3 regions of the Oceanobacillus aidingensis genome follow, and region 1 is predicted to be linked to each of the others. Evidence: riboswitches for the same ligand, from Rfam matches in the RefSeq annotation. Region 1 holds a riboswitch; each other region holds the start of a gene.
The links. Region 1 has a riboswitch for S-adenosylmethionine ahead of metK (methionine adenosyltransferase). Riboswitches for the same ligand answer to the same signal wherever they lie in the genome.

Region 1 (10,241 bases):
GCGGTGATGTAGCACCGACAAAAATAGGTAAGCGTACCAATGTCCAGGATCTCTCTATGCTGCATCAAAGTCCTGATATGCCGTTAATTCTTGAAGATGATGTCACTGTTGGACACCAAGTCACCTTGCATTCAGCAATTATACGCCATCATGCGCTGATTGGCATGGGGTCCATTATTTTAGATGGCGTAGAGATCGGGGAGCATGCTTTTGTCGGCGCAGGAAGTCTGGTGCCGCCGGGCAAAAAAATACCGCCCCGCACATTAGCTATGGGTAGGCCGGCTAAAGTGGTTCGTGAATTAACCGATAAAGACTATCAAGAAATGGACCGCATCCGTAAATCCTATGTGGAAAAAGGACAATATTATTTAAAAGAAACAAACATGGGCGGAAATGAGTAAAACCATCCTATTCCAAAGAAAAACGTCAGGCATCTTCAAACACCTGACGTTTTTTTATTTTGCAGTCAACGCTTTTAATTCTTCGACTTTATCTGTTTTTTCCCATGGGAATGTAATATCTGTACGTCCGAAATGGCCGTAAGCAGCTGTGTTTTTAAAGATTGGCCTTCTTAAATCAAGCATGCGGATAATACCTGCCGGACGCAAATCAAAAAGCTCCCGGACTGCTTCCACTAATCTCTCTTCACTGACTTCCCCTGTACCGAACGTATTGATTGAGATAGAAACGGGCTGTGCAACGCCAATCGCATAAGCCAGCTGAACCTCACAAGAATCAGCAAGACCTGCAGCAACAATATTTTTAGCAACATAACGGGCCGCGTATGCAGCAGAACGATCCACTTTCGTTGCATCTTTACCGCTAAAAGCGCCGCCGCCATGTCTGGCATAGCCTCCATAAGTGTCTACAATAATCTTTCTTCCGGTCAAGCCGACATCGCCTTGCGGACCGCCTAAAACAAAGCGCCCGGTCGGGTTAATATAGTACTTTGTTTTTTCATCCAGTAATTCACCGGGTACAACAGCTTCGACAACATGTTTAATAATATCCGCTTCGATTTGTTCATTCGTAATATCCGGATGATGCTGCGCGGAAATGACAACCGTATCTACACGCAGCGGCTGGTTATCTTCACCGTATTCAACGGTTACCTGTGTTTTCCCGTCTGGACGCAGATAGCCGATAATCTCTTCCTTCCGGACATCTGCTAATCTTTTGGATAAACGGTGTGCTAAAGAAATTGGTAAAGGCATCAGCTCTTCAGTTTCATTACATGCATAACCAAACATTAATCCCTGGTCACCGGCACCAATTGCCTCGATTTCTTCTTCGCTTTCTTGTCCTTGTCTTGCTTCCAGCGCAACATCCACACCGCCGGCAATATCAGGAGACTGCTCATCAATAGCAGTCAATACAGCACATGTTTCTGAATCAAAACCATATTTTGCCCGTGTATAGCCAATTCCTTGTACTGTTTCACGTACAATTGCAGGAATATCTACATATGTACTTGTAGAAATCTCTCCGGCAACTAAAACAATTCCAGTTGTAACCGTAGTTTCACAAGCTACTCTGGCATTCGGATCCTTCGAGAGAATCTCATCCAGAATAGCGTCTGAAATTTGGTCAGACATCTTATCCGGATGCCCTTCAGTAACTGACTCAGAAGTAAATAAACGACGATTTGCAGCCATAAGGCTAACTCCCCTTCTCCAATAATGTTACGGAACTCTATTTCAATATAAATTTATCATTCCACCCAATGTGGTTTCATTTTTTAGAGGATATTTAAAAAGTCTCCTAAAAACAAAAAAACCTCTCCTTCAAAATATATGAGGAAAGGAAAACTTATTGGCCTTTCGCTCTTATTGTTCAAGGAATGATCCTTGCATCAGGTTAGCACCTTTCACTTCAAGTGAGGTTGCTGGGCTTCATCGGGACTGTCCCTCCACCATCTCCAAATAAGAGTATCCGTTCAATATTTAGATTAACGAAACAAGCCTCTCCTGTCAACCTTATTATCATTTGTGACAGAAAAAATAATTTTTTATAAATTAGTATGGACTATTATATTTAATGTGTTATACTAATAAACATATTTCAAGATAAAATCAATTCTAAACCATTAATTAAGGAGTGAATAATTGCTTTATGAAAATATTGCGGAGAAGTATACTGGAGGAGCTCACTTTAACTAATATTTACAGCAACTATTCTGTTGGCCAGCTTATTGAAAAAATTATTCATCGTGATGAAGCAAAATTAACATCTACTGGCGCGGTCCGTGCCACCACTGGAAAATACACGGGACGTTCTCCAAAAGATAAATTTATTGTAAAAGATGCTTTGTCAGCGGATAAGGTAGACTGGGGAAATGTTAATCAGCCTATTGAAGAGGAAGTCTTTAATCAGCTGCTGGGCAAAGTGATTGCCTATCTAGATAACCAAGAGGAAATTTTTCACCTGCAAGCTTATGCGGGTGCGGATGAAAAATACAAACTGCCTATTCAGGTAATCAATGAATACGCTTGGCATAATTTATTCGCAAGACAATTATTTATTCCTGTTGAAAAAGACATGGAGCAATTACATGAAGCTGATTTTACAGTAATCTCCGCTCCCGGTTTTAAAGCAGACCCGGAAGTTGACGGTACAAACTCCGAGGCTTTTGTTCTCATTTCCTTTGAACAGCGCATTGTGCTTATCGGCGGAACAGAATATGCTGGAGAGATAAAAAAATCTATCTTCTCTGTAGCTAATTTCCTGCTCCCTGAGCAAAATGTTCTGTCCATGCATTGCTCCTCTAACGTTGGAGATGAAGGCGATGTTGCTTTATTTTTCGGGTTATCCGGAACTGGAAAGACCACACTTTCAGCTGACATTGACAGAAGATTAATCGGTGATGATGAGCATGGCTGGAGTGACGAGGGTGTCTTTAATATTGAAGGCGGCTGCTATGCAAAATGCATTAATTTATCCGCAGAAAAAGAACCGCAAATCTTTGATGCGATCCGCTACGGATCTGTTCTGGAAAATGTCGCCTTGGATGAAGATACACGCGTCCCGGATTATGATGATACTTCGTTAACAGAAAATACACGGGCAGCTTATCCATTAGAAAATATTGATAACAGCTTAGAGCCAAGTGTGGCTGGACATCCAAATACAATTATTTTCCTGACCGCAGATGCTTCCGGTACTTTGCCGCCAATCAGTAAATTGACAAAAGAGCAGGCAATGTATCATTTCTTAAGCGGATACACGAGCAAACTGGCTGGTACAGAACGTGGTGTAACTAAGCCTGTAGCTACATTCTCAGCATGCTTCGGATCTCCGTTTTTACCATTAAATCCATCTGTCTATGCAGAAATGCTCGGAGAAAAAATTGATAAATTTGATGCAAATGTATTTCTGATTAATACTGGCTGGACCGGCGGCATGTTCGGTGTGGGAACGAGAATGAAATTATCCTACACGCGTGCGATGGTGCATTCCGCTTTAATCGGCGAGTTAAATGACGCGGAAACAACAACAGATGAAATTTTCGGATTGGCTATTCCAAAATCCATTCCAGGTGTTCCTGATGAAGTGCTTGTTCCTAAAAATGCTTGGGCGGATAAGGAAAGTTATGAATTGGAAGCTAAAAAATTAGCTGGAAAATTTCATATGAATTTCGAGAAATTCACGGAAGTCAGCGAAACAATTCAACAGGCTGGTCCGCTGTATCGTCCAGTATAATCAAACAGCTTCTCCAAAATAGCATATTCACGCGTTAAAAGGGTAAACTCCAATTTGGATTTACCCTTTTTTCTTGCTGCTCTTTCCTTTTCACCTCACAAAATCTCCAAATTCTAGGCGTTCACACAATCATCCCGCGAAACATATATTTATAGAAGATATTCAAGAACAGTTTTTTGAGAAAGGAAGGAAGAAGAAAATGAGAAAGCTTGCTTGTTTCATTCTATTGATTTGTTCTCTGCTTCTCATTAGTGCCTGTAATCAAAATAAAATGACCCAGATAGACCTTGCAGAAGTCACACGATCTATTTTTTATGCACCGCAATATGTTGCTTTAGAAAAAGGCTTTTTCGAAGAAGAAGGACTGGAGGTTGATTTGCAAACAACATGGGGCGGCGATACGACAATGACAGCACTGTTATCTGACAGCGCAGATATTGCGCTGGTCGGCTCAGAAACATCTATCTATGTCTATGCTCAGGATTCCAGGGATTACGCCGTGAACTTTGCCCAGCTGACTCAGACAGACGGCACATTTTTAGTAGCCAAGGATGCAGATGAAGAATTTAATTGGGAGGATTTACGCGACAGCCATTTTCTCGGCCAGCGTGTCGGCGGAATGCCCCAGATGGTTGGAGAGTATGTTTTGAAGCAGCATGATATCAACCCTCAAGAAGATTTAAATTTAGTTCAGAATATTGATTTTGCAAATATTCCAGGCGCTTTTGCCAGCGGCGATTATGAGTATGTGCAGTTATTTGAACCAACCGCAAGTATTTTTGAAGCGAATGGCCAGGGCGAGATTGTCGCCTCTTTCGGAGAAGAATCCGGGCAAGTGCCGTACACTGTCTTCATGGCAAAGCAAAGCTTTTTAGATGAAGAAGAGGAAACGGTCGAAGCATTTACCAGAGCAATCTATAAAGCACAGCAATGGGTGCAGGAAACAGATTCGTTAGAAATTGCCGAAGTGGTAGAGCCATATTTTGAAGATACCGATGTAGAAATGCTCGCGAATGCCATCGACCGTTATAAACAGCAGGGATCCTTTGCGACATCTCCACTGCTGAAAGAGGATGCCTGGGAAAACCTAAAAGATATTATGGATGAAGCTGGAGAACTCCCTGGAGACGCTCCCTATGAAGATCTCGTCAACACAGAGTATGCAGAGCGGATTATCGGGGAATAAAGGAGGCCAACAATGTCTTATCTTACATTAGACCGGGTATCTCATTACTACTTCTCCAAAAAACAATATACAGAAGCGCTGCACAATATCTCTTTCTCTGTGAAAAAGAATGAATTCATTTCATTGCTCGGACCAAGCGGCTGTGGTAAATCTACGCTGCTCTCTCTTATCTCTGGAATGCTGCAACCTGCTGAAGGCAATATTTTAGTGAACGGTAAGAAAATAGAGGGAAGCGATTTAGAAATCGGCTACATGCTCCAGCAGGATTATCTGTTTCCCTGGAAAAATATTATTGATAATGTGCTCATTGGACCCAGAATCAGAAAACGGCAGCCAGAGGATTTAAAGCAAAGAGCAATTGCCCTTTTGGAAGAAGTCGGTCTAGAAAATGTCGCAGATAAATACCCTAATGAATTATCAGGAGGGATGCGGCAGCGGGCGGCATTAATCAGAACACTTATCACAGAGCCGGAAATTCTCTTACTGGATGAACCCTTTTCTGCTCTGGATTTTCAGACAAAGCTAAAACTGGAAGTATTGGTAGCTGATTTATTAAAAGCTTATCAAAAAACAGCGATTCTGGTAACACATGATATTGGGGAAGCTATTTCAATGAGCGACCGGATTATTCTGATGTCTTCGCATCCCGGTGCAATTGAAAAAGTATATGACGTGCCTGTTGAATTACGAAATGAATCACCGTTTATGGCAAGAAAGCATCCAAAATACAGCCGGCTTTTCGATAAAATCTGGGCGGACTTAGACCAGCAAAAAGATACAGTAAAGCCTCTAGAGGAGGATGCTTATGAACGGCCCTAAGTTATTTGCACTCTATCAGCAAAAATTAAAAAAAGAGGCTAAGATTGTACTGACCTGGCAGCTGTCTATTTTAATTTTATTTTTTGCTCTCTGGGAGACAGCCAGCAGGTTTTACTGGATAGATCCGCTGCTCTTCAGCTCGCCCAGCCGGGTATTCAGCTCGATATGGAGCCGGCTCTTAGAGGGATCCTTACTCAGTCATATTCAGATTACGCTGCTTGAAACCATCCTCGGCTTTTTGATCGGCACAATTGCCGGGATTATCATTGCTTCTATGCTCTGGAGCTTTCATCGTTTTGCGAAAGTCATGGATCCTTATCTGGTAGTTTTTAACGCGATGCCAAAAGTGGCTCTCGGCCCGATACTCATCGTAGCACTTGGTCCCGGCTATTTATCCATCATTGCGATGGGATTTATTATTTCTGTTATTGTTACCACCCTTGTTGTATTTGCGGCTTTCAACGAGGTAGACCAAAATTATTTAAAAGTGTTGCGGAGCTTTGAAGCAACAAAATGGCAATGCTTTAAAGAAGCGGTTTTTCCTGCCTCCTTACCAGCTATTATCTCCACCTTAAAGGTGAATGTCGGGCTATCCTGGGTAGGAGTTATTGTCGGGGAATATTTAGTTTCCAAACAGGGGTTAGGATATTTAATTATTTACGGCTTTCAGGTATTTGATTTTACGCTTGTTATGTCCAGCCTTGTCATCATCGCTATCCTTGCGGCGATTATGTACAAAACCGTAGAAAAAATAGAGCAGATGCTGATCCGAAAATAGCAGCCAGCGCTCAGCTGACTGCTATTTTTATACATACGATTTTTTTATCCGGAGCAAACAGGATTCCAGTACAGCATCCTTCATAATAAAACTAAAATCCGTTTTCCTTTTTACATTCGTCGGGATATTCTTTAGGAATACCGGACCTTTCGTTTCATAATAAGTAGATTGCGGAATCAATTCATCAATTTCCGCATAGTAGACATTCTTAATGACTGTTTCATAACGCCCGTCCACTTTATACTGTCCAATGTAATGGAGCTTGTTTACCGTTGCCCCTGTTTCCTCCATAACTTCCCGGACAGCTGCCTGCTCTGCTGTCTCTCCAGGTTCGACCTTCCCTCCAGGAAATTCAATTCCTCTTTCCTTGTGATCCGTTAACAGCCATCTATCTTTATATTTGCAAATCACCCATACATGCTTAGGGCTTTTTGAAAATGGATGATCTAAAAAAGATAATTGTACCGTATTATTGTAAAAATCCTTAAAAACGTTCACTACTTCCACTACTTTCCCACAGGGCTGTTATCACTTATAGCTTATATCTTGAATTTTCCAGCCGTTTTGAAATGCCATCTCCACCACAAGAGTGTAACTCCCTACCATGTCATTTTCATTTTCCTGTACTACTTGTACAGAATGATTTGATATATTTATCATATCATATTCATTTTCTTCTTGAAACCATGGCTCCGTTTGTGTCGGGATAACATAAACGCCTTCCGCTTCAGCCCGGAAGTAATAGTCAACAAAGGCTGCGGCTAATTCTGGTGTAACATATGCTTCAAAAGCTTCTGTAAGCTCCTGTTCTGTTGCATAATGCTTCAGCTTATACGAATCATCCGCATCCTGCTTCAATGTATCTTCTAACCCATTCATAACGCGAATAACTTCATCCTGATCCGGCTGCATTTCTTCTGCTTCTGCAGATGCATCAATCTGATTGTTTCCTTCGCCAGCAGACTCTCCAGGTACAGTGATAGATAAAATAACGGCTGTCATCATTGTAAAACAAAGAATTAAAGCGAGCTTTCTCATCTACAAGCACTCCCTCTTCTTATCTATGTTTCCTGTCTAAACAAAACCTGTTTTTACTGATGAAAAATTCTTTATTTCTGATTTTCCATACACTATACTGTACCTTTTTATTATATCATCTAAACATTTTCATACCAAAGTACTTTTTTACCTACTCTTCATCCAATATTCCCATAGTCCGAATATGGTTCTTCGTATTTTCATCCCCCAGATCATATAACGCTTGATACACTCCTGCCATCGTTTCATCATAGACATCATTGGCAGTGTCCAAATGGTAGGGCACAAAAGGGATATGTGAACGTTTATAGCTGTCAAAACTCGCTTCATGCAGTCCTTCAAATTTTCTGCGCAGCATTAATATCTCTTCTGCCGTCGCATAAATCACAAAATCATCATTTCCCTGATACGGAATCCGGGAAATCTCACCTTGTCCAATACTGATAAAATATTTTTGTTTATCCAATATCATCACCTCACGATTATATTCTCCGCAAAAAACGAAAATAATCTCTTAAATATGAAAAAAGCGCATATACCTTTGAAGGTATACACGCCTTTTCAAACTGTTATTACAGATTATCATTATTGTCCGTGTTATCCGTACGATTCTGCTGCTCCTGATTAATGGAAGTATTATCAATTGTTCTATCAAATTTCTGCAGATATTTTGCTGCAAAATCTTTTCCTCCCAAACCAAAGGCAAGTCCAAAGGCCAATGCTAATGCGGCCAGCAGCAAGATAAATGCACTATTTACAATAGTTGATGCAATACCTAATTGGGATACAGCCATAAATGCTGCCAGAATCAAAATACTATACTTGGCAAACCCTGCAAGTACACCAGTTGCCGGTCCATTTAACAGATGCAGTAATACTTTTTGCACCATTGAACCGAGTAATAAAGCAATGCCCAAAATAAGCACTGCTGCCAGAACATTTGGCAGATAAGCAGTAATCGCGGTTGCAATTCCTACCAGGAAATCCAACTGAATAATATACAATGCCTGCACCGTTAAGAAGAAAATAATTAAAATCTGTACAACATAGCCGCCAATATAAGATGGTGTCCATTTCGCCTGGTCCACTGCTTTATTATTGCTGACCGTGGAGACAAAACGATTAAATCCTAATTTAGCAAGATAACTGCTGACAAATTCGCCAATCAGTTTACCTAACCAGATGCCAACCAGAATTAAACCAATTGCAATCAAGATATTCGGAATCATCTGCACAACACTGTGCAGCATGCCAATCGCCGGCTCCGTAATCCCTGCTAATTCCAATTGTTCTAAAGCAGAGATGGTAATTGGAATCAGAATAAGAATGAAAACAATGTTTCCGACAAATTTTGCAAAAGATGTCCCTTCAAATAAATTGGACAGCTTTAATTTTTGAATCCATTTCTCTGTACCTGCTGCGTCTAATAAATTTGTTACGACACTGCGGACAATCTTCCCGACAAACCAGCCCACTGCAAAAATAAGTACGGCTGCAGCAAGTTTAGGGATAAAGTTTAAAACAGACGCCAACAGACCGCTAAACGGTTCGGCAACCCCCTGAATATTTAAAGCCTGCAGTACACCAGGAATAAATAGGAGTAAAATAAGATAGAACGCAAATTTCCCGATAGTTTCCGTTGTTTTTCGGATTCCATCCTTAGAATCAGCAACTCCTATTTTGGAAAACAGGCGCTGAATGCGCAGTTTCTTGCTTCCTTCAACAATCATCCATTGGACAACGGTTGCAATGACCCAAGCCAATAGTAAAATTAATGCTGCCTTCACTACTGCCGGTATGAAATTTAAGAATGTTGAGATCAAATCCGATAATGGATTAGCAATCATCGACAGATTAAGAATATTGAAGAACAAAATAAATGCAACAATCAGCAGTATGTAATAAACTGCTTTAGCAATAACCTTTTCTGACTTCACCGGTTCCCCTTTTAACCGGAACCGATTAAATAGCTTATCATCCCAGTTCGTTTTCTTTAACGCTTTTTCTACTACGTTGCTTATCAGTTTAGCAAGCAGCCATACGATAAGAAGAACAATAAGCGCTATAACCACATTTTGGAGTCCAGTCCAAAAGTTTGCTGTAAAATAATCGTTCATAAAGTTTTCCATTGATTTTTGCCCCTTTCTAAACAGTATAGTTAGCGCTACCCGTCATTAAAAAGAGCCAAACCTATTTTATGAAACTGTAAAGAAACAGCAAAAAATTTGTTACAAACTTGCTATGCGCCTATCGATAATTCTTTAATGCCTGACGAACCAGCTTATTTGCAGCATTTCTCGGTAATTGATCCATAAAATGAATTTCCTTCGGATGTTTATAACGTGCTAATTTATCCTTTAAGAAAGAAAGAATCTCCTCTTTTGTAATCATTTTGTCCGTAACAACAAAAGCAACCGGAATTTCTCCCCATTCCTTGTCCGTCAAGCCGGTTACCCCCGCTTCCCGAATTCCTTCTATCTGCAGCAATATATTTTCAATTTCTGACGGATAAATATTTTCCCCGCCGGAAATAATTAGATCACTGCGGCGATCAACCACATATAAGAAGCCTTCTTCATCTAAATACCCCACATCGCCTGTTGCCAGCCAGCCATTTAAGAAAGATTTTTCATTCGCTTCTGGTCTATTATAATAACCAGGTGTCACCATTGGCCCCTTAACAAGTATCTCCCCAACTTCATTCGCCTGCTGTCCGCGTAT
Region 2 (10,241 bases), on a different contig from region 1:
CGTTCGCGAACACCGTAGAAATGGAGACGAATATCCCGTCCGTCGTGGACATGGCTGCAGCAAGAATAACGATTCCAAAAAGAGCTACAAAGATTGCCGGAAAGGCCCAAACTACGTACTCCATCAATGCTAAATCAGCGGCTGCAACATTGTCCCCAAGCGCTGTTCTGCTGTATAACCCTCCAAAAAGAACAAGCAGACAAAAGGCTGCGGTAATAACATAGGTTAGAATCATTTTTCCCAGGTCTCTTTCATGCTTTAAGCCAAGCACTTTATTGAATAAATGAGGTGCAGAAGCAAAGGCCCACTGAATAATAATCGCGCCAGATATTGCTCCAAACGAATAGAAATGGAGCGAATCAGGGTTAAATACGCTTACTAAATTCCCATTCTGCACGCTGAGATTATCTGTAATGCCAGTGAAGGTTGCTGTAACACTTCCTTCCCAGAAAATAATAATTCCGGAAATAAATATAGCTAAGCCTGCAATTGCCATCATAACCGCTTGGACAGCATCTGTATAAATATCAGCAAATGCTCCTCCGGCATAAACATACAGAACAACAATGACTGCGATAAATATCAATCCGCTTGTATAAGACATTCCCAAAAGGTATTCAAAAATTCTTGCTCCTGCTACAAACTGAGCTGCTATATAAAAAATGTTAAAAAGTAAAATCAGCCCAGTTCCCACTCTTAAAATATCACTATTATAGAAGTCACCAAGCCAATCCGGCAGGGAAAGGGACTTTTGTTTTGTATTCAGCTTTCTTACTTTTTTAGCTACCATCAGCACTCCTATTGGCCCGCCGCCGATCATCGCCAAAAACAGCCAGAGGTTAGACAATCCCCAGTCATGAGTCCATCCCGGGTAACCCAGAAAAGTTGCTGCACTTAGATAAGTAGCAGCAAAGGACAGGCCCAGTACATAGGGTCCCAGACTTCCGCCGCCTGTAGCGAAATCACTGATGTTTTTCGTTTTTTTAGCACTTATGTAACCAAGGATCAGCATGACAGCTAGAAATATTGCAAAACCGATCCATGTATAAAGCATAATTGTACTCATCTCTGACCTCCTTGCACATACGAGTAAAACAGGAAATGTACTTCTCCGTTATCTCGGCTGAAAGCTGCCAAGCTTTCGCGCAGGATGATTATCGGGTAAATGGGGTGTTCCATTTCCAAACATATTTTCTCTAAGCGTCTTCCCTTCATATTCAGTCCGGTAAATGCCGCGTTTTTGCAATTCAGGAACAACTAAATCCACAAATTCCCGAAATGTATCCGGAGAATAGGTCTGCGCGATATTGAAACCATCCACGTCACCTTCAAATGCCCATTCTTCCATTCGATCTGCAATTTGTTCAGGTGTTCCGATAAATTTCACCGTACCATTGCCGAGTCCATGATTTTTAACAGCTTCCCGCAGTGTCCATTTCTTATTAGGATCTTTTGTATACATATCCAGATTTCCCTGTACTGCTTCTGTCTGTATATCTTCAATATACTGATCCGGATTATATTTTGAAAAATCGATTCCTGTATGTCCGGAAAGGAGAGACGCAGTTCCTTCGTAGCTGACGTGGTCTGTTAAATCTTCATACTTTGCCAGCGCTTCTTCTTCCGTTGACCCAATGATTGGCAAAATCATAGGAAAAACAAATATATCTTGCCGATTTCTGCCCTGTTCCTCTGTTCGTTTCCGAATATCTGCAACATAGGCCTTTAACGCATCCAAGGAATGATTTTTAGTAAAAACCGCCTCTGCATGTTTCGCTGCAAAATCTCTTCCTTTTGGTGAAGCTCCTGCTTGGAATAAAACAGGCGTACGCTGCGGAGAAGGTTCAACCAAATGCGGACCAGGTACATTGAAAAATTCACCTTCATGATTAATCAAACGAACCTTATCCGGCTGTGCAAATGTATCCTTTGTGCCATCATGAACAACAGCATTGTCATCCCAGCTGTGTTCCCAAAGTTTATAAACGACTTTGAGAAATTCATCTGCACGGTCATAGCGCTGTTCCTTAGGAAGACGGCTGGAAAGGCCAAGATTGACTGCCTCGCTTTCTAAATAAGAAGTCACCACATTCCAGGCAACTCTTCCATTCGTTAAATGATCCAGTGTAGATAGCTGCCTTGCGAGTGCGTATGGTTGTGCATATGTAGCAGAAATTGTTGGCGCAAAGCCGAGATTTTCAGTGACAGCCGCCATAGCAGAAATCGGAATCAATGGATCATGTGCCGGAAGCTGTACAGCATGCCGGACAGCTGCTTCATGACTATTTTCATATACACTGTAGGTTCCAAGCACATCAGCAATAAACATGGCATCAAATTTACCGCGTTCCAGGATTTTTGCTGTTTCTATCCAATATGACAGGTCATTATGTTTTGTCCCCTCGTCCTTTTCATGCTTCCATAATCCTGTCGAGTGAGGGGAAGGTGAATTTTGAATAAATCCATTCAGGTGAATTTGTTTTGTCATCGTTTCGATAAGCTCCTTTTCTCATAAATTTTCATCTTGACCGCTTCACCAAAATCTATAATTGACTATCTCTCATTTGATGCAGTCAGCCATTGATTTTGGTATCGGCCCTTACTTCTGAATTGCTGATTACTTAAGATTCATCGAAAGCATTTAAGGCATTCACACTATGTGCCACTGCGGACCCGGCTTTTAAAGCTGCTGCCACAAAAATCGCTTCTGATATTTCCTCTAGGCTGGATCCTGTTTTTTTGGCGTTTTTCGTATGCAGATCAATGCAATACGGGCAGCCTGTGGTATGTGCTGATGCCACCGCGATAAGCTCTTTCTCCTTTTCGGTCAATTTGCCTGCTTTGATAGATTTATGATCAAAAGCAGCAAATGCCTTGAATGTATCCGCATCAATGTCACCAAATTCGGTTAATCTATTAAAATAGGATGCTTTGTACAGCTCGTCTTTTTCCTCTTCATCAAACGCATTTAGCGCATTCACACCATGAGCAACCGCTGAACCAGCCTTTAGAGCTGTTGCAACAAAAATGGCCTCTGTTACTTCCTCTTTATCAGCGTTATTTTTTTTAGCATTCCCCACATGTAAATCAATGCAGTACGGGCACCCCGTAATGTGCGCTACGGCTACCGCAATTAATTCCTTTAATTTAACTGATAATTCACCCTCAGCTAATGCTTTATCGTTAAAAGCAAAAAAAGTTTGAAACGCTTCCGGTGCATATTCTTTTAATTCTGTTATCCGGTTAAAATAAGATTTTTGATATAAACTATCTGTTTTAGTCAATGAAATCTCTCCTCATACATTTAAAATTTTGGCTTGTCATACAGTGAAACTTCAATTAGTGAAGGTTTTTCGACGCACAACTCTTTATAATAGGACGGTTAATCGCAAAAGCTCTTCGATGGGACGAGTAATCGCAGTCCCAGTCCCAGTTTCAGCCCTAGGACATCGTGAACCTGGTCTGTTTCCTTTGCCCACTGATTTGTGCTGCGATAAAATCATACAAATTGTAAATCCATCTCGTTAATTTTCTTACAGCCACCATAATAATTAAACTTTACCTATCTAATTACTCGGTTTTAAGCCATGCTTGCCCCTTTGAAATTATTCCCTCCCTACCCTTGTTTAAAAATGAAAAAACCCCTTTTCCAGAAGAAGAGGGTTTCTTTACACACTGCCTCATCTCTCAAGTGAAAACTTGCTGGAATTAGCACCATTTTACTGCGTTTCCAGTAATGGTTGCTGCGGGATTATAGGACCAGTTCCTCCCCCGGCTCTTGATAAGGAATTACATTATTTAGTTTTTTAAGATTTCTTCATATGTTATCGAATTCTAAAAAATATGTCAAGTGGAAATTTTAATTTAATGAAGCGTTTCTTGATCAAAATCTATTGATAATATTAGCAGATATCTTTTTGCTGTAAGCGGCGACTGGTTGTTTTATCACATGTAATTATATTTTCCTGCTATAGAGTACGATGCTAAATCGATTGAGCAGCTTTTTTCATCGTGTCCTTAAAATTCATCATTTAGTTTACATAATACAATTATGGTGAATTAATGTTTTTTTGTTTTCAGTAAAAACGCTTAGACCACATTCTAGCCTAAGCGTTTCCATTATTTGTTTACACTGGGTAAACCCCATGTTTTCTCTCGGTAAATTGCTTTTTCTTATTCTGATAAATGGTGAAACGTCTTGTCAGCTCGCTCCGAAGATGATCTGGATCAATGATATCATCAATAATCATTTCGGAAGCTAAGCGGTAAATATCAATGTTCTCTTTATAGGCGGCCTGCTTTTCTGCGATATATGCCTCCCTTTCTTCTTCTGGAAGCTGAGCGATTTTATTTGCTTCTACTGCATTCACTGCTGCTTCCGGTCCCATAACAGCAATCTGTGCATTTGGAAAGGCTAAACAGCAATCCGGATCGAAAGCCGGCCCTGACATCGCGTATAGACCAGCTCCATAAGCCTTTCGGACAATAACAGAAATTTTAGGTACCGTTACCTCACTCATTGCAAACAGCATTTTGGCTCCATGGCGAATAATTCCCTGCTTCTCCACTCTTGTTCCAATCATAAATCCTGGTACATCCGTTAAGAACAGCAGCGGAATTTCAAACGCATCACATAATTGGATAAATTTTGTTGCTTTATCTGCTGAATCCGTAAAAAGAACGCCTCCTTTTACACGTGGCTGATTAGCAATGATTCCTATACTTTGACCGTTGATACGGGCCAGCCCAGTAATTAATTCTGGAGCAAACCGCTTTTTTATTTCACAAAAACTGCCTTCATCAATTGTACGGTCAATCAGTTCATACATATCAAAAGCAGCATTTTGATTTTCTGGAATAATTTCGCTGATTGGCTTATCAAAGCTTTTTGGTTCTACAGATGCTGCTTTTTTTGGCTTCTCACGAAAATTAGCAGGAAAATACGTTAAGTACTTCTGTGCAAATTGAATCGCTTCTTCTTCGGTATCTACTAAAACATCGCCTACTCCTGAGGTTGTACAGTGCATCTTTGCTCCGCCCATTTCCTCTAAAGAAACCTTTTCGCCAATGACCTTTTCAGCCATTCGCGGTGAACCTAAATACATCGATGCGTTCCCATCAACCATGACAACGATATCACAAAAGGCCGGAATATAGGCACCGCCGGCAGCGGATGGACCAAACAATAAGCAGATTTGCGGCACTCTTCCTGACAGCTTAATTTGATTATAGAAAATACGTCCCGCTCCTCTTCTTCCCGGGAACATATCTATTTGATCTGTAATTCGGGCACCGGCAGAGTCTACCAGATAAACCATGGGCACCTCCAGCCTCTCAGCCGTCTCTTGAATACGTAAAATTTTCTCCACCGTCCGCTGTCCCCAGCTTCCTGCTTTGACGGTCGAATCATTTGCCATCGCACAAACTGTCTGACCGTTTATTTTTCCTGTTACTGTAACCACGCCGTCTGCCGGCAGGTCTTCATCCATCGCATTGGCAAATAAACCATCCTCAAGTGTCTCATGAGAATCAAAAAGAAGCTGGATTCTTTCTCTAGCAAAAAGCTTGCCCTTTTCAGCATTGCTGTCGTGATACTTTTGTTTTCCTCCCTTTTTTATTTTTTCTATACGCTCCTTAAGTTCTTGATTCACAGGCATATAAGCATTCTCCTTTCCGGCTTTAACTTCCATGGTAATCAGGCTTTCTTTTCTCTTGAAATGCAAGCAATCCTTCTTTTCTGTCCTTTGTCGGTATTAGTTTTACATAAGCTGCATGTTCCAATTGAACCGCTTCATCTATCGAAAGATCCATTCCTTGATTAATCGCTTGTTTAGCCTGCTTCATAGCAATCGGTCCATTTTGGCTTATTTTCCGGGCAATACTTATTGCTTCGTCTTGTAAAAAAGAAGTGGCGACTGACCGCTCAATCAGTCCAATGGCTAATGCATCCTCTGCTGAAATTGTTTTGGCAGTATAAATAAGCAGTTTCGCCTGGCCGATTCCAATTAATCTTGGCAAACGCTGTGTCCCGCCGGCTCCGGGTATAATCGCCAGAGAGGTTTCCGTCAACCCCAGCTTTACATGATTGGCCGCAATGCGCAGGTCACAGGCTAAAGCGATTTCCAGTCCGCCTCCAAAGGCGACGCCATTAATAGCAGCAATTACAGGAACCTCTATTTTTTCTATGGAATCGGCAAGTCTGCTAATTTTCTGTACAGCAGCAACAACTTCCTCCTCATTCATTGCCTTTCGTTCTTTTAAATCTGCTCCGGCACAGAAAGCTTTTTCTCCGCTGGCTGTAATAATCACACAGCGTATAGCACGATCCGTACTGATTTTTTGAATACAATTCTCTAACTCTGTTAGTAACGCGAAAGATAATGCATTGGCTGCTTCCGGCCGATTTAATGTGATAACAGCGATATGATTATCCACTGTTTCTACGTTTACAAGTTGCATAGGCGTTCACTCCAAACTGATTTAGTCAACGATTGCAATCGTATCTCCTTCATTAACAAAATCTCCTTCTTGCACCTTCCATTCCTTCAAAATCCCTTTTCCCTCTGAAGCAATCGGAATTTCCATTTTCATTGACTCTAGAATAACGACATCCTGCCCTTCTTCCACAGCCTCTCCCTGTTGCACTGTAATCTTCCACACATTTCCTGCCATCGATGCTTTAATCTCCATCTTAATTCCCTCCTGTAGTTGGTTGATAATATTTATCTAAAAAGTTTGTTGGTGTATTTCCTTTTTTAAATGCCTCATAGGTGATAATTTCCTGAAGCATCGGTATATTGGTTTTTATCCCTTCTATTTTGAATCGACCAAGCGCTTTTTCCAGCTTATTCCTCGCTTCTGCCCGGTTTTCCCCAAAAACGATCAGTTTTGCAATCATTGGATCATAAAAAGGAGTTACCATATCTCCGGATGCAACAGCACATTCATTACGGACACCTTCTCCTTCAGGCAGTTCCAGTGCTGTGATTTTTCCGGGCGATGGAAAGAATCGAATGGGATCTTCTGCATAAACTCTTATTTCTATCGCATGCCCGTTTCGGGTGATTTCTTCCTGTGTAAAAGACAGTGCCTGCTGATTGGCAATACGAATCTGTTCTTTGACAATATCAATCCCTGTTATTTCTTCTGTGACGGGGTGCTCTACCTGAATACGTGTATTCATTTCCAAAAAATAAAATTGCTCCGATTCATCAACTAAAAATTCAATTGTTCCGGCATTGGTATAATCAATTGCCTCCGCAGCGATAACAGCTGTTTCTCCTAATTTCATGCGAAGTGCTTCAGAAATAGATGGCGATGGGGCTTCTTCTAAGACCTTTTGATTCCGGCGCTGAATAGAGCATTCTCTTTCAAATAAATGAACCGTATGCTGATGACAATCTGCTAAAACCTGTACTTCAATATGCCTGCTGTTTGTTATGTGTTTCTCTAAAAACATTGCTCCATCCCCAAAGAAAGACAAGGCCCGCTTGGAGTTATTTTCAAAAGCTTTTCGCAGTTCATCCGAAGTGTGAACAACCTCCATTCCGATACCTCCACCGCCTGCAGATGCTTTTAACATCACAGGGTAGCCAATTTGCTCAGCAAAAGTGACCGCTTCTTCCAGCGATTCCACCGCACGATCAGTACCGGGAATTACAGGCACCCCCGCTGCTATCATCGCTTTTCGAGCTTCAATTTTACTTCCCATCAGACTTAAAATAGCCGCTTCCGGTCCAATAAAAATAATTCCTTCTTCTTTACAGCGTTCAGCGAATGAAGGGCTTTCACTCAAGAAACCGTAGCCTGGATGAATTGCATCGGCATTTGTTTTTTTGGCCACTTCTATAATTTTATCTAATTGAAGATAGCTTTGCTGCACTTGTGAAGGACCGATAGGATAAGCTTCGTCAGCTTCTTGTTTAAATAAAGCATTCTCATCTGCTTCGGAATAGACAGCTACCGTCCTGATACCTGATTCTTTGCAGCTGCGAAGAATTCTTCTGGCTATCTCACCGCGATTAGCAATCAATACTTTTTGTATCATGATCTTCTCTCCTTCTCTAGCAGCCTAGCTGTCTTGCAATAACCAAGCGTTGGATTTCAGATGTCCCCTCTCCAATTTCCAATAACTTAGCATCCCTGAGCAGCCTTTCTACTTCATATTCACGCATATAACCATAACCGCCATGAATTTGAATCGCCTGATTTGCCGCACGAAATGCCATTTCCGTTGCGTACAATTTTGCGTATGCTGCCTCTTTGGAAAAGCTTCTATTCTGATCCTTTAACCAGGCTGCTTTATAAACCATATTACGAGCAAGCTCAATTTCCATCGCCATATCTGCTAATTTAAATTGGATCGCCTGAAAACTGGAAATGGATTTGCCAAATTGTTTACGATCCTTCGCGTACTGCAAGGAACGGTCTAAAGCCGCCTGACCAATACCGACAGCTAATGACGCAATAGAAATCCTTCCTCCATCTAATGTTTTTAAAAATTGCTGATGGCCTTGATGTTCTGTACCAAGTAAATTTTCTTTGGGAACACGGACATTATCCAAGATGACTTCTGCGGTATCTGACCCGCGCACGCCCATTTTGTCATAATCACTGCGGACAGTCAGCCCTTCAGCATCTGTCGGCACAATGATGGCAGATATTTTATTCTTGTTATTTGCATCCTTTTTCGTGACTGCCGTTACAATAATAAAATCTGCAAAACTGGCATTGGTAATAAAACATTTTTCTCCTTGAATAATATATTCGTCTCCGTCTAATTTAGCAGTAGTTTTTGTCCCCCCGGAATCAGACCCTGCATTCGGTTCTGTTAAACCAAAAGCTCCAAGAGAACGGCCTTCAGCAATTGGTTTTAAAAACCGCTGCTTTTGTTCTTCTGTTCCAAAATAATAAATCGGGCTGGCACCTAAAGAAACTGCAGCGGCATAACTTAAGCCCGTACTTCCGCATCGGCGGCCGATTTCCTCTACAGCGATGGCATAGGAAACGGTGTCACCGCCCGAGCCTCCATAGCTTTCAGGAAATGGAATCCCTAATAAACCAAGCTCTCCCATGTCTTGAAAAATATCTTCCGGGAAAGCTGCATTAACATCAATATCGATTGCTCTTGGACGGATGTTTTTTTCAGCAAAGTCAGAAACCATCCGCTGAATCATCTTTTGTTCCTTGGTTAAATCAAAATCCATTCTCGTACCCCCTTTTGACGAATTGAACACGCTTACATTATCATTTTATCAAAAGCTGGGAATTAGGCAAAGGAAAAGATAAAAATCTTTTTCTTGAGCAGCTGCTCTGACTTCTTTATTCAACTAAAATACAAAAATCTCCCTAACAATGTTTTGGCATTGTCAGGGAGTTAATATCATTTTTTTACGATTCTTCATCATTATTTTCAAATGGTTTTTCATACACTGTTTCTTTATATACTTCCATCACTTCACCGGTCTGATCGGCATCAATCATAAACGATCCGTTGCCATAACGATCGGAGGCGGATAACTCCAGCGGATATACCTTCTGTGTATCGCCATTTTTCGTTTTATAGCAAATCATTTCCTGATTATTTACCATAAAGAATCCTTGGATCCGATGCGGTTTTTTCTTTAATTCCTTCAGCATAAGCAATCCGCGCTTCGCCCGGCTTGCTTTTTCAAAGGATTTTAGCTTCATGCGTTTGCTGGCTCCGCGCTGCGTAATGATAAATAAATCTTTTGGTGCTTCCAGATCAAATACTTGTCCATTGACAACAAAATCATCCTCTTTTAAAGAGATCGATTTTACTCCGGCTGCTCTCTGCCCGACAATGGACACTTCTGCTTCTTCATACCATAGACCATAGCCTTTGTTGGTTGCGATAAATATATCTTTCCCGCCATCTGTACGGCTTACATGAACCAGTTCATCATCATTTTTCAGATTTAACGCAATTAACGCCTTACCACGTCGCTGCGCTTCATAAAGCTGAAATTCGCTGCGTTTGACCATGCCATTTCGAGTAAAGAACATTAGAAAGCCGTCTTCTTCTTTAAAATCACGTACAGGTATGACCTTAATAAAATGTTCTTCTTTTTCCAGCGGAACAATATGCGAAATATGCTGTCCCATATCTTTCCAGCGTATATCCGGAAGCTCGTGAACAGAACAAATAATATATCTTCCTTTGTTCGTAAATAACATGATATTATCCGTTGTATTGATTTCCAGGAGACTTATCGGATGAT
Region 3 (10,241 bases), on a different contig from region 1:
GTGCTCTATCCGCACTGAGTTTGTTTGTCAATGCAGCTATTTTGTCATTTGCATTAGATATTTATATACAGAATCCAAGCATCAGTCTTTCTGTTATTACTGCAATCAGTATTATTATTTTCACCATTCTCTCCCTATTGATGGCGACAGGATTTAACGAAAAAACCTATACAGCTATTTTAGCTACATTAATAGGGACCGTAATTTCATTGGTGATTGCTTATGCAGCACTGCATTTCACTGGCGAACAAGGACTGCGCTATGAAGAAATGGCCTTTTTAACCAGGAACCCGGAAACCATCTTTATGGCAGGGTTACTAATCGGTTCCTTAGGAGCTGTAATGGATGTAGCCATTACATTATCAGCTTCCATGTTTGAAATGTATGAGAAAAATAACCGGATTGATTTAAAAACATTAAAAAAAGCAGGTTACGAAGTCGGGAAAGATATCATGGGCACCATGACCAATATTTTATTTTTTGCCTATGTCAGCGGGTCCCTTCCCATGCTGTTAATCTATTTTAAAAATGCAGCACCGTTCGGCTTTACCATATCAATGAACCTTTCCCTTGAATTAACACGTGCTTTAGTCGGCGGAATTGGGATTGTATTGACCATTCCGATTGCCATCTATATTTCCATTTTCTTTATCCGGAGAAAGCAGGCGAAATTATGAATGTACTTGTATTACTGGCAATCATATTATTTGCATTAATGGCTTGGGTCGGCGGTATGAAGGGCGTACGCTCTTTTATTGCCCTCTTTATCAATTTTATCATTGTGCTTATGGCTGTATTCGTCATGAATGACCCGTCCGGGAATCCAATTATTATTACGCTTATTGCATGTGGTTTCATCAGTGCTGTCAGCTTGTTCTTCATCAACCGGGTAAATAATAAAACGATGCTTGCTTTCTTATCTACGATTGCAACAATGGTTATTTTAATCTTTTTCATTATTATTTTAACCGAACAATCCATGATTTATGGACTTGGGGAAGAAGAATCTGGAGAAATCACAGCTTTCAATGTGCATATTGGATTAAATTTCATTCAAATTGCTACAGCTGTGATTATTATGAGCACGATTGGGGCGATTGTAGATACTGCCATTTCAATCACCTCTCCGATGCGTGAAATCCACGACCAGAATCCGGAAATTTCCAGAAAGAATCTATTTTTCGCCGGCATTCGTATTGGCCGTGATATTCTAGGTACAAGCACAAACACGCTATTCTTCGCCTTTTTCGGAGGGTATATGGGACTGCTAATCTGGTTTAAGGATTTAGATTACTCTCTTGGCCAAATTATAAATGCCAAAGTGTTCAATGATGAAATGCTTGGAATCCTTATTTCGGGCCTTGGCATCGCTCTGGTTATTCCGATTGCTTCTCTGATGAGTGCATATTATTTGAAGAAGCAGAAAAAGGACATCGCGTTGGATGAGCAGAAATAGGTAAAAGCAGCCTTACGCTGTTTATGTTTAGAAATAAGCCCGAATGATTCCGCTTGGAATACATTCGGGTTTTTATCTACAATATAAAAACGTCCATTACATCATTAAACTTAATGATTGTAAAATCCTTTTGACCCAGCTTATCAACTATAGCTATGTGCTCGTCTTGATAGTTAATGCTGTCTATATATCCTTTTATATGATGAACATGACAATCCTGATAGCATTTCACTTCAATAAGCAAATTATCTTTATGTGCGATAATTAATTGAAAGCAATTCTGCTTCCGTTGCCGCTCATTTAACATTGTTTTTTCTTTCGTATTCCTTTCTTCCTGTACACCAATATTCAAGCCCCGACGCTCCTTTTTACACACCCTATGGATAAAATATTTTCTATCTTAAAGCTGCGCACCTGTTTTTTATAGTAACAATAAGCAAGAATCCTTTTATCATCTATACCTACGACGCGAATAACACGCTGCGTTACATTGTTATGGCGGTCGATATAATAGATCATGATTTTTTCCTTTTTATCCAGAGAATGATGAAGTAATCCAATCATATTTATTCCTCCAAATAAGAACTTTTGTTCTGAACATTTGTTCTTATTATATCAAAAAATAAGAAAGAGTAAACATGAAATAAATGGATGAATGTGTTTTAAAAGAAACGAGCGATAATCCGTTCAAGTATTTGGATTTTGGGACCAAAAATGGTGCTGATTAACATAATTAGCCCGCCAGCTCCCTTGCATCAAGCTATATTTGACTTTTCTCATATTTCATATTAAAATGTATCCACAGTTACATAAGAACTCTTATTGAGAGTGGCGGAGGGACTGGCCCGATGAAGCCCGGCAACCTTTCTAGAACTCGTTCTAAAAAAGGTGCTAAATCCTGCAAAGTGCATAATGTGCTTTGGAAAATAAGAGAGGACGTTTCGTAAATGAACTTATTCAACCTCTCTAGAACGAAATAGAGAGGTTTTTTATGTAGCATTTAAACACATGTAAAAGGGGTTATCTTACCATGCAAACAGTTACTGTAAAGGGATCGCCCAGCCATTATCAAATCGGTGAAGGTTCTCTGGAATACCTGATAGAAAATCTGAATGACTTGCGGGTGAAGCGGATTGCTGTAGTTGCCGGGCGTACTGCTTGGGAAAAAGCAAAACCATATCTTCCTTCTGCATTGCTGGATCAAATAGAGGAAAAAGATATACATACTGCAGATGGGCATTGCACCGTGGAACGAACTGACAGACTGGCCTCGATTTATGAAGAACAGCAAATAGATGCTGTCATCGGCATCGGCGGGGGAACAGCTCTGGATATTGCCAAAGCAGCGGCTGCCAATGCGCAAATAAAAAGTATCTTAATCCCAACGATTGCCGCCACCTGCGCAGCTTGGACGCCATTAAGCGTCTTTTATCAGGAAGATGGTGCTCATTCTCATTACACTGAGTTTCCTGAATCTAATACACTCGTAGTGGTAGAACCAGCAATTATTGCAGAAGCTCCTGTAAAATACTTAAAAGCAGGCATTGGCGATACGTTAGCCAAATTCTATGAAGCTCGCTCTCTAGTTGAAGCCTTCTACCCTGAAGGCACGCTTCCAGTCTGGCTGCAAATATCTCAATTCGCCGCTCGTGCCTGCAAGGATATTTTGCTGGATGACAGTGAAGCAGCAATCCAAGCTTGTGAGAGTAACCAAGTCACTGATGCTCTTATTCGTGTTATCGAAGCAATTATCGCAACAGGCGGTATGGTTGGCGGCTTCGGCGGAAAAGCTGGACGAATTGCAGGTGCGCATTCCATTCATAATGGGTTAACTGCTGCCCCGCAGATTGCCGATTCACTTCACGGGGAAATTGTATCCTACGGCATTTTAGCTCAGCTTGCTATCGAACAGGATAAAAACGAGCTTACGAAGCTATTAGCTTACTATGATACATGGGGATTCCCGACAAAATTAGCAGACTTCTCCATACATACGGATGATCAGGAGCTGCTGGAAACCATTGCGAAAAAAGTGACACGGGAAGAAGAATCCATTCATTTGATGAAAGAAGAAATTAATGCAAATACCGTTATCGACGCATTTTTACAACTTGAGAGTGTTACTAAATAAAAAAAGAAAGTAGGAAAATCATCATGAAAAAGAAATATTTACTTCTTATTACAGCTTTATTATTCGTTTTCCTCGCTGCTTGCGGAGGAGATGAGGAAGAGAGCGGTTCAGATTTACTTGAAGACGGCGTATTGACAGTAGGTGTAACAGCCGGTCCACATGAAGAAATTGTTGAAAAAATAGCTGAAATTGCAGCAGAAGACGATTTAGAAATTAAAACAGTTGTTTTTAGTGATTATGTGATGCCAAACGTTTCACTGGATGAAGGTGAAATTGACATCAGCAGCTTCCAGACAGAGCCTTTTATGGACAGCATGGTGGAAGAAAGAGGCTTGGATATTGTGAAGGTAGCAGATACCGTTACTTTCCCGATGGGAGTTTATTCCGAATCGGTTGATTCTCTGGAGGACCTTCCTGATGGCGCAACATTAGGGCTCCCTGGCGACCCTACAAACAGCGGACGTGCTTTATTATTATTTGAACAAGCTGGTCTTATCACATTAGAAGAAGGCTTGGGTGTAAATGCAACCGTAAATGATGTAATTGACAATCCGAAAGACCTTGAATTACTGGAATTAGACTCTGCACAAATTCCAAGACAGCTTGGCGAAGTTGATGCAGCAGCAATCAATTCAAACTTTGCAATTGAAGCAGGGCTTTCACCCAATGATGATTCGCTCTTTATCGAGCAGGATTCTACATTCGTTAACTTGATTGCAGCTCGTACAGAAAACCAAGATGATGAAGTCGTTCAGCAATTTATTGATATTTACCATACAGACGAAGTGAAAGAATTTATTGAAGAAAACTTTGATGGCTCTGTTGTTCCAGGCTGGTAAATCTTTATTTTCAGGTAATATACTCAGACTACGATACTTAAAGGAGAAAACAGCATCATGAGAATACAGAAAAAGATATATGTACTTGCATTTATTGCTCTGTTCAGCCTGGTACTTGCCGCCTGTGCCAGTGAACCAGATGACAATGCATCCTCTGACAGCAATACGACAGAGGGAGGATCGCAGGGCGGCGATTTAATTATTACCACACCAGCCGATGCTGTATCGCTTGACCCGGCAGCATCCAATGATACTCCGTCCAGTGATGTACAAAGAAATATCTTTGAAACGCTTGTTACCCAGGACGAGAATATGGAAAATCAGCCTTTGCTGGCAGAGGAGTGGGAACAAATTGATGATACGACATGGGAATTCAAGCTTCGTCAAGATGTGACCTTCCATGACGGCTCTGATTTTAATGCGGACGTTGTAAAGGCAAATATTGACCGTACGCTTGACCCAGAGGTTGGTTCTCCACGGGCAATCATGTACAATATGATTTCCGAGGTAGAAGTTATTGACGATTATACGGTTCATTTTAAAACAGAATATCCTTTTGCAGCGTTACCGGCACACCTTGCTCATCCCGGCGGTGTGATGATTTCAAAAGACCAGATTGAAGAAGACTATGCCGCAATGGAAGATGGCGAAGAGGCAGGTACTGTCATCAGTGCAAACCCGCAAGGCACCGGCCCTTTCAAATACGAAGAATGGAAGCCAGGGCAGCAGGTACGCTTAGTTAACAATGAAGAGTATTGGGGCGAACCGGCACTGCTCGATTCCGTAACTTTCAAAGTAGTTACAGAAGATCTGACCCGTGTCGCAGAATTAGAGACTGGTGCTTCTCAAATCGCTAATTCCCTTAGTCCGTCAGATGTAGCTCAAATTGAAAATTCCGATCATTTATCAGTGCAGTCTCAGGACAGCCTGGCATTATCGTATTTAGGTTTTAACATGGACAAGGAACCGTTTGATGATGAACGTGTCCGTCAGGCAATTGCAAAAGCCATTAATAAAGAGGAAATTCTTTCCGGAATCTATGACGATGTCGGGATCCCCGCACACACACCGATTGCGCCAAGTGTATTCGGATACAGTGAAGATATAGAGGATCACGAATATAATCTGGAAGAGGCCAAAGAGTTACTTGCTGAAGCAGGCTATGAAAATGGGTTTTCTACCACGATTTGGACAAATGATGACCGTCAGCGCATCGATACAGCAACAACAATCCAAGCACAGCTGAAGGAAATTGGTATCAATGCGGAAGTAAGAACGGTGGAATGGGGAACAATGCTGGAACAGACTGCCAACGGGGAACATGATATGTTTGTCTTTGGCTGGACCACTGTTACCGGTGATGCGGACAACGGGCTATATCCTTTATTCCATTCAGATAATTTAGGCGAACCAGGAAATCGCACCTTCACAGAAGATGAAGAACTCGACGATTTATTAGATCAAGCCCGCCAGGAAAGTGATCCAGATGAACGATTAGAGCTTTACCGCCAAACCCAGGAATTACTTGCGGAAATCACGCCAATGGTTTATATCCATCACCAGCAATATTTGTTAGGTGTCGATGACAGCGTAAAAGGGCTGACACAGTCTCCGACACAGCTGTTAAATTTAAAAGATGTTTCTATTGAAGAATAAAGAATCTCCCCTTGTCTATGATGGACAAGGGGAGTTTTTTATTGAATGCTGTTAACAAAGGATTACAGCAGTATTCAGCTTCGTATGTACAAACAATACAAAACAGCCTCCCTATCTTCAACGGAAGCCTCTATCTCTTCCGATGTTAAAAATAGGTTTGAAAAAAGGTTTTCTGTTTATATATCTAGAATTTGTTATCTAAGCATTTTTTTACTATGATGGAACTAAACATGTCTGAAGATTTTTATTTTAACAAGCGAAGGGAATGTACCCATTTTGATACTTTATCGTTTACCCATATTAATTCTGACGACTGGAATTGTTTATATATTTATTTCACCATCTGAGCCATTAGCATTTAGTATTTTCTTCAAGGTGATTCCAATGGTGCTGATTCTGATTTATGCTTTTGAAAAATCGCTGCCAAAACGAAAGTCCACGCATTATTGGATTATTGGCGGTATCAGCTTGTGCTTGATTGGGGATGCGACGCTGCAGTGGTTTTTCATCGGCTTGACCGCGTTTTTTATCGGACATGTACTATATATCGTTGGATTTTTAAAAGAATGGCGTTTTTCTTTGCCAAGAAGTCTTTCTGCGGTTCCGCTTATTCTTTTTGCTGCTTGGATTGGCTATCAGCTTGTGAGTAATCTTCAAACTAACGGGGAGACAGGTTTCATCTTTCCTGTCATTGCCTATATCGGAATTATCACGCTTATGGCGTTCACAGCAATCATGACAGGAAATCGCTGGGCTATTCTCGGCAGCCTTCTATTTATTATTTCTGACAGTGTTCTTGCGTGGAATATGTTTATCACCGGCTTTACAGGAGCTCATGAAGTCATTATGCTTACGTATTATGGTGCTCAATTTCTTATCGCCCACAGCTTGTTTACCATTGATTCGAAGCAAAAAGGAATGGCTTGGTAATCGCTAAGTCTTCTTTTCACCCTCTGGGCATAAGTGCGACTTTAGCTCTGTCTACGCCTGTCGGCTTGCCAATCGCTAAGTCTTCTTTAAAGGAGATGAGCTCGAGGGCGACGGAAAACGGAGTATATTTCTAGGGCCTAAGATTACTCACCCCATGAAACCCGTTGGGCTCCAACTATTTCTTATTTCTTAAATAAAGAAAAGCCCTCTTAAGAAAACAATTTTTCAGTAAGAGGGCTTTTCTTATATAAGCGACGTTAGCTCTGGGTGCTTCTGCATGAGATCTACATAATGAATCAAATCATCTGACAGCTTATTTAAGCGGTCAATGACGTTTTGATTCGAGATTACATAGTTTGTATAATCTTTTTCTTCAACAAATACATATTTCGGAATCACCCATGCGTGCATATAGTGAAGAATCGGCTTCAAATGCTGCTCGGGTACTAAATAATGCTTTGTTGTTCCTGCTGTTGCAATAATAGCAACCACTTTATTCCGAAATGCATCCATTGGCAGAAGGTCGAACAGATTTTTTAATGTTCCTGGAATAGATGCTTGGAAAACAGGCATTCCAAGCAAAATGCCATCAGCCTGCATGATTTTTTCTAATAAGATTTTCGTGTCGCCTGTATAATCTTTATAAGAACGTCCGTCACTAAAAACCATGTCATAATCCTTCAAATCTAACATCTCTGCTTCTACCCCGGTATGTTCTTTTTCAATATATTTCAATGCATGGTCCACAGCGACTCTTGTTTTTGAGCCAATCGTGGAGCCGGAAATTCCAACTATCTTCACGGAGCATCCTCCTATATGGTGGTCTTATTCTGTATTCAGAAGTTTCGATTTTTAGATTCTCTCGTCCGTCTATTCATATATATGAATATGTATTTACGCTGTTTCCTGCTCTGCAAAGACTCGCCTCAAAAGAAGCACGTTTCTGCATTTGGAGAACCTGTAAATATAGGAATGAGAATGTTTCTCAAAACAGTTATTACCTGTATTATACCTAGTTAACTAACAGAAATACAATAAGATGCTTACCCATAGAGGCCTTCCTGAATTGCAGCGCTTCATTCGAGATGCCATTGATATTTTTTTAAATCAACATATCCGCTGGAACTCACCAGGACACCTTCTGCTTCCAGACGTGTGCGCTGCTCCCAATTTCCCTCTTCATTCGGAATAGCTAATTGCCCCTTTGCATTGATCACACGATGCCAGGGCAATTGATGCTTTTTGCTCATGGAATGGAGCACGCGGACAACCTGTCTTGCGGCTCTCGAATTGCCAGCTTCTCTTGCTATTTGACCGTAAGTCATTACTTTTCCAGACGGGATCTCCCGTATTATTTTAATAACTTCTTCCGTAAAAGGTGTCATCCTTTATCATTCCTGTTCCACATTATTATTTCACGTATTTTCTCGGTACCCGTTTGCCAATTAAACAAACCGTTTCATAATGAATGGTCTGCATTTGCTCTGCGACAATACCTAAAGAAATATAGCCCTCACTCGGCTCGCCAAAAATGGTAACAATATCATTCTCATGAACGCCATCTACATCGGACACATCCACCATGGTCTGATCCATACAAATGCGTCCGACAATCAGGCATTCCTTCCCGCGAACGGTCACATGTCCTTGATTGGATAAAAGACGTGAAAAGCCATCGGCATAACCAATCGGCAGGGTTGCAACCTTTGTTTTTTTCGTTGTTGTATAGGTTCTGCCATAGCTGATAGATTGTCCAGCCCGAACATTTTTAATGTAAACCGGCTTTGTTTTTAAGCTCATCACCTGTTTTAATGGCAGGATTTCTGTGAGGTGCGGTTCAGGATAAAGCCCATACAAGCTGACTCCGACGCGTACCATATCCAGATGCATTTCTGGATAGGCAATGGTCCCCGCACTATTACAGCAATGTTTGATTGGAATCTGACAGCCTTTTGCTTCTACTGCCTGATAAATTTTCTGGAAGCTTTCAAATTGCTGATACGTATAAGCACTGGATTCTCCATTGTCGGCTTCCGCAAAATGCGTAAAGATTCCTTCCAGTTCTATTTCTTCCCAGTCTAATGCGCGGCATAAATCCAAAGCTTCTTCTGCGGTACGGACACCGATACGAGTCATTCCGGTATCCACTTTGATATGGACTTTTGCTGTTTTCTGTAAGGTATCTGCAGCCTGACAGATGGCTTCGATTGTCTCTTCTGAATAGACAGTCAGCGTGACATCTTGTTCTACTGCTTTATGAACGGCATGAGCTGGCGTATAGCCCAATAATAATATCGGTGCAGTAATTCCTGCTTCTCTCAAAGACAGCGCTTCATCTAAGATTGCTACTCCAAGACAGTCCGCCCCATTTGCCAGCGCCTCTTCTGCAATCGGCACAGCTCCATGCCCGTATCCATCTGCCTTCACCACTGCCATAAACCGCGCTCCTTCACGGATATGCTGTTTAAATTGTTGTACATTAAACGCTAATGCTTGTAAGGATACTTCTGCCCAAGTATCACGAAAACTGGTTGTTATCATGTGTTTCCCACCTTGTCTAACATCATCATTTTTATTTTTTCGGTCTATTTTTCAGATTAATATAATACATCATATCCATTTTAGCACTTCCATTCTGTGTTGGATAGTTATACTCAGCCTGCTTGACAGACATAGTGAAAGCACGTTTATCTAAAAAGTGCGAGAAGGCAGCATTGAAATATCTTTCCCAATTGCCTTTATTTCTTTACACTAAATATAAATATACGTATGATTCCTATTGTCAGGGAAAACTATTTTATCGATGGAGGTTGAGAACATGAAACAAATCTTTCTGGCGCTGATTGGAACCATTTTATGTGCTCTGGCAACGACCATATTCGCCATGCCAAACCAAATTGCAGATGGAGGCATTCTAGGTATTGCACTTTTACTCTTTTATTCTCTCGGATGGTCGCCCGGGATTGTTACGATGGTTGCTTTTGTCCTATTACAACTCGTCAGTTTTAAATTTCTTCCTAAAAGCATCGTGATAAAAACAATGGTTAATGTCCCTCTTCTATCCTTGTTTATCTTTTTAACGGAAAATATCGTAACACAGCCTCTGGGTGATTCTCTGGTAGCCGCTATTTTTGCAGGCCTCACAATGGGAATCGGGTTTGGTTTGATTATCCAAGCGGGCAGCTCCATTGGAGGTACTTCGACAATAGCTCGTCTGCTCGCACAGCGC

Region 2: another riboswitch for S-adenosylmethionine. It lies ahead of ACFO3P_RS20895 (carboxymuconolactone decarboxylase family protein); the one in region 1 lies ahead of metK (methionine adenosyltransferase).
Region 3: another riboswitch for S-adenosylmethionine. It lies ahead of ACFO3P_RS04840 (iron-containing alcohol dehydrogenase family protein); the one in region 1 lies ahead of metK (methionine adenosyltransferase).

Annotation. Positions count from the first base shown of each region.
Region 1 is NZ_JBHSFT010000037.1:6,324-16,564, forward strand. Features, by position in the region: gene ACFO3P_RS14725 (gamma carbonic anhydrase) at 1-401, shown strand, start outside; gene metK (methionine adenosyltransferase) at 456-1,655, opposite strand; SAM riboswitch class I at 1,824-1,929, opposite strand; gene pckA (phosphoenolpyruvate carboxykinase (ATP)) at 2,113-3,699, shown strand; gene ACFO3P_RS14740 (ABC transporter substrate-binding protein) at 3,899-4,885, shown strand; gene ACFO3P_RS14745 (ABC transporter ATP-binding protein) at 4,898-5,704, shown strand; gene ACFO3P_RS14750 (ABC transporter permease) at 5,691-6,482, shown strand; gene ytkD (RNA deprotection pyrophosphohydrolase) at 6,510-6,980, opposite strand; gene ACFO3P_RS14760 (hypothetical protein) at 7,011-7,520, opposite strand; gene ACFO3P_RS14765 (hydrolase) at 7,672-7,992, opposite strand; gene ACFO3P_RS14770 (mechanosensitive ion channel) at 8,093-9,649, opposite strand; gene ACFO3P_RS14775 (o-succinylbenzoate--CoA ligase) at 9,768-10,241, opposite strand, start outside.
Region 2 is NZ_JBHSFT010000049.1:299,460-309,700, reverse strand. Features, by position in the region: gene ACFO3P_RS20905 (sodium:solute symporter family protein) at 1-1,066, opposite strand, end outside; gene ACFO3P_RS20900 (LLM class flavin-dependent oxidoreductase) at 1,115-2,488, opposite strand; gene ACFO3P_RS20895 (carboxymuconolactone decarboxylase family protein) at 2,622-3,290, opposite strand; SAM riboswitch class I at 3,678-3,788, opposite strand; gene ACFO3P_RS20890 (acyl-CoA carboxylase subunit beta) at 4,128-5,657, opposite strand; gene ACFO3P_RS20885 (enoyl-CoA hydratase) at 5,680-6,459, opposite strand; gene ACFO3P_RS20880 (acetyl-CoA carboxylase biotin carboxyl carrier protein subunit) at 6,481-6,690, opposite strand; gene ACFO3P_RS20875 (acetyl-CoA carboxylase biotin carboxylase subunit) at 6,692-8,047, opposite strand; gene ACFO3P_RS20870 (acyl-CoA dehydrogenase family protein) at 8,064-9,206, opposite strand; gene parC (DNA topoisomerase IV subunit A) at 9,391-10,241, opposite strand, start outside.
Region 3 is NZ_JBHSFT010000007.1:84,377-94,617, reverse strand. Features, by position in the region: gene ACFO3P_RS04860 (YibE/F family protein) at 1-677, shown strand, start outside; gene ACFO3P_RS04855 (YibE/F family protein) at 674-1,456, shown strand; gene ACFO3P_RS04850 (YolD-like family protein) at 1,533-1,808, opposite strand; gene ACFO3P_RS04845 (hypothetical protein) at 1,805-2,020, opposite strand; SAM riboswitch class I at 2,273-2,389, shown strand; gene ACFO3P_RS04840 (iron-containing alcohol dehydrogenase family protein) at 2,487-3,587, shown strand; gene ACFO3P_RS04835 (MetQ/NlpA family ABC transporter substrate-binding protein) at 3,611-4,426, shown strand; gene ACFO3P_RS04830 (glutathione ABC transporter substrate-binding protein) at 4,484-6,082, shown strand; gene ACFO3P_RS04825 (lysoplasmalogenase) at 6,359-7,012, shown strand; gene ACFO3P_RS04820 (NADPH-dependent FMN reductase) at 7,256-7,813, opposite strand; gene ACFO3P_RS04815 (MGMT family protein) at 8,089-8,397, opposite strand; gene alr (alanine racemase) at 8,423-9,553, opposite strand; gene ACFO3P_RS04805 (YitT family protein) at 9,831-10,241, shown strand, end outside.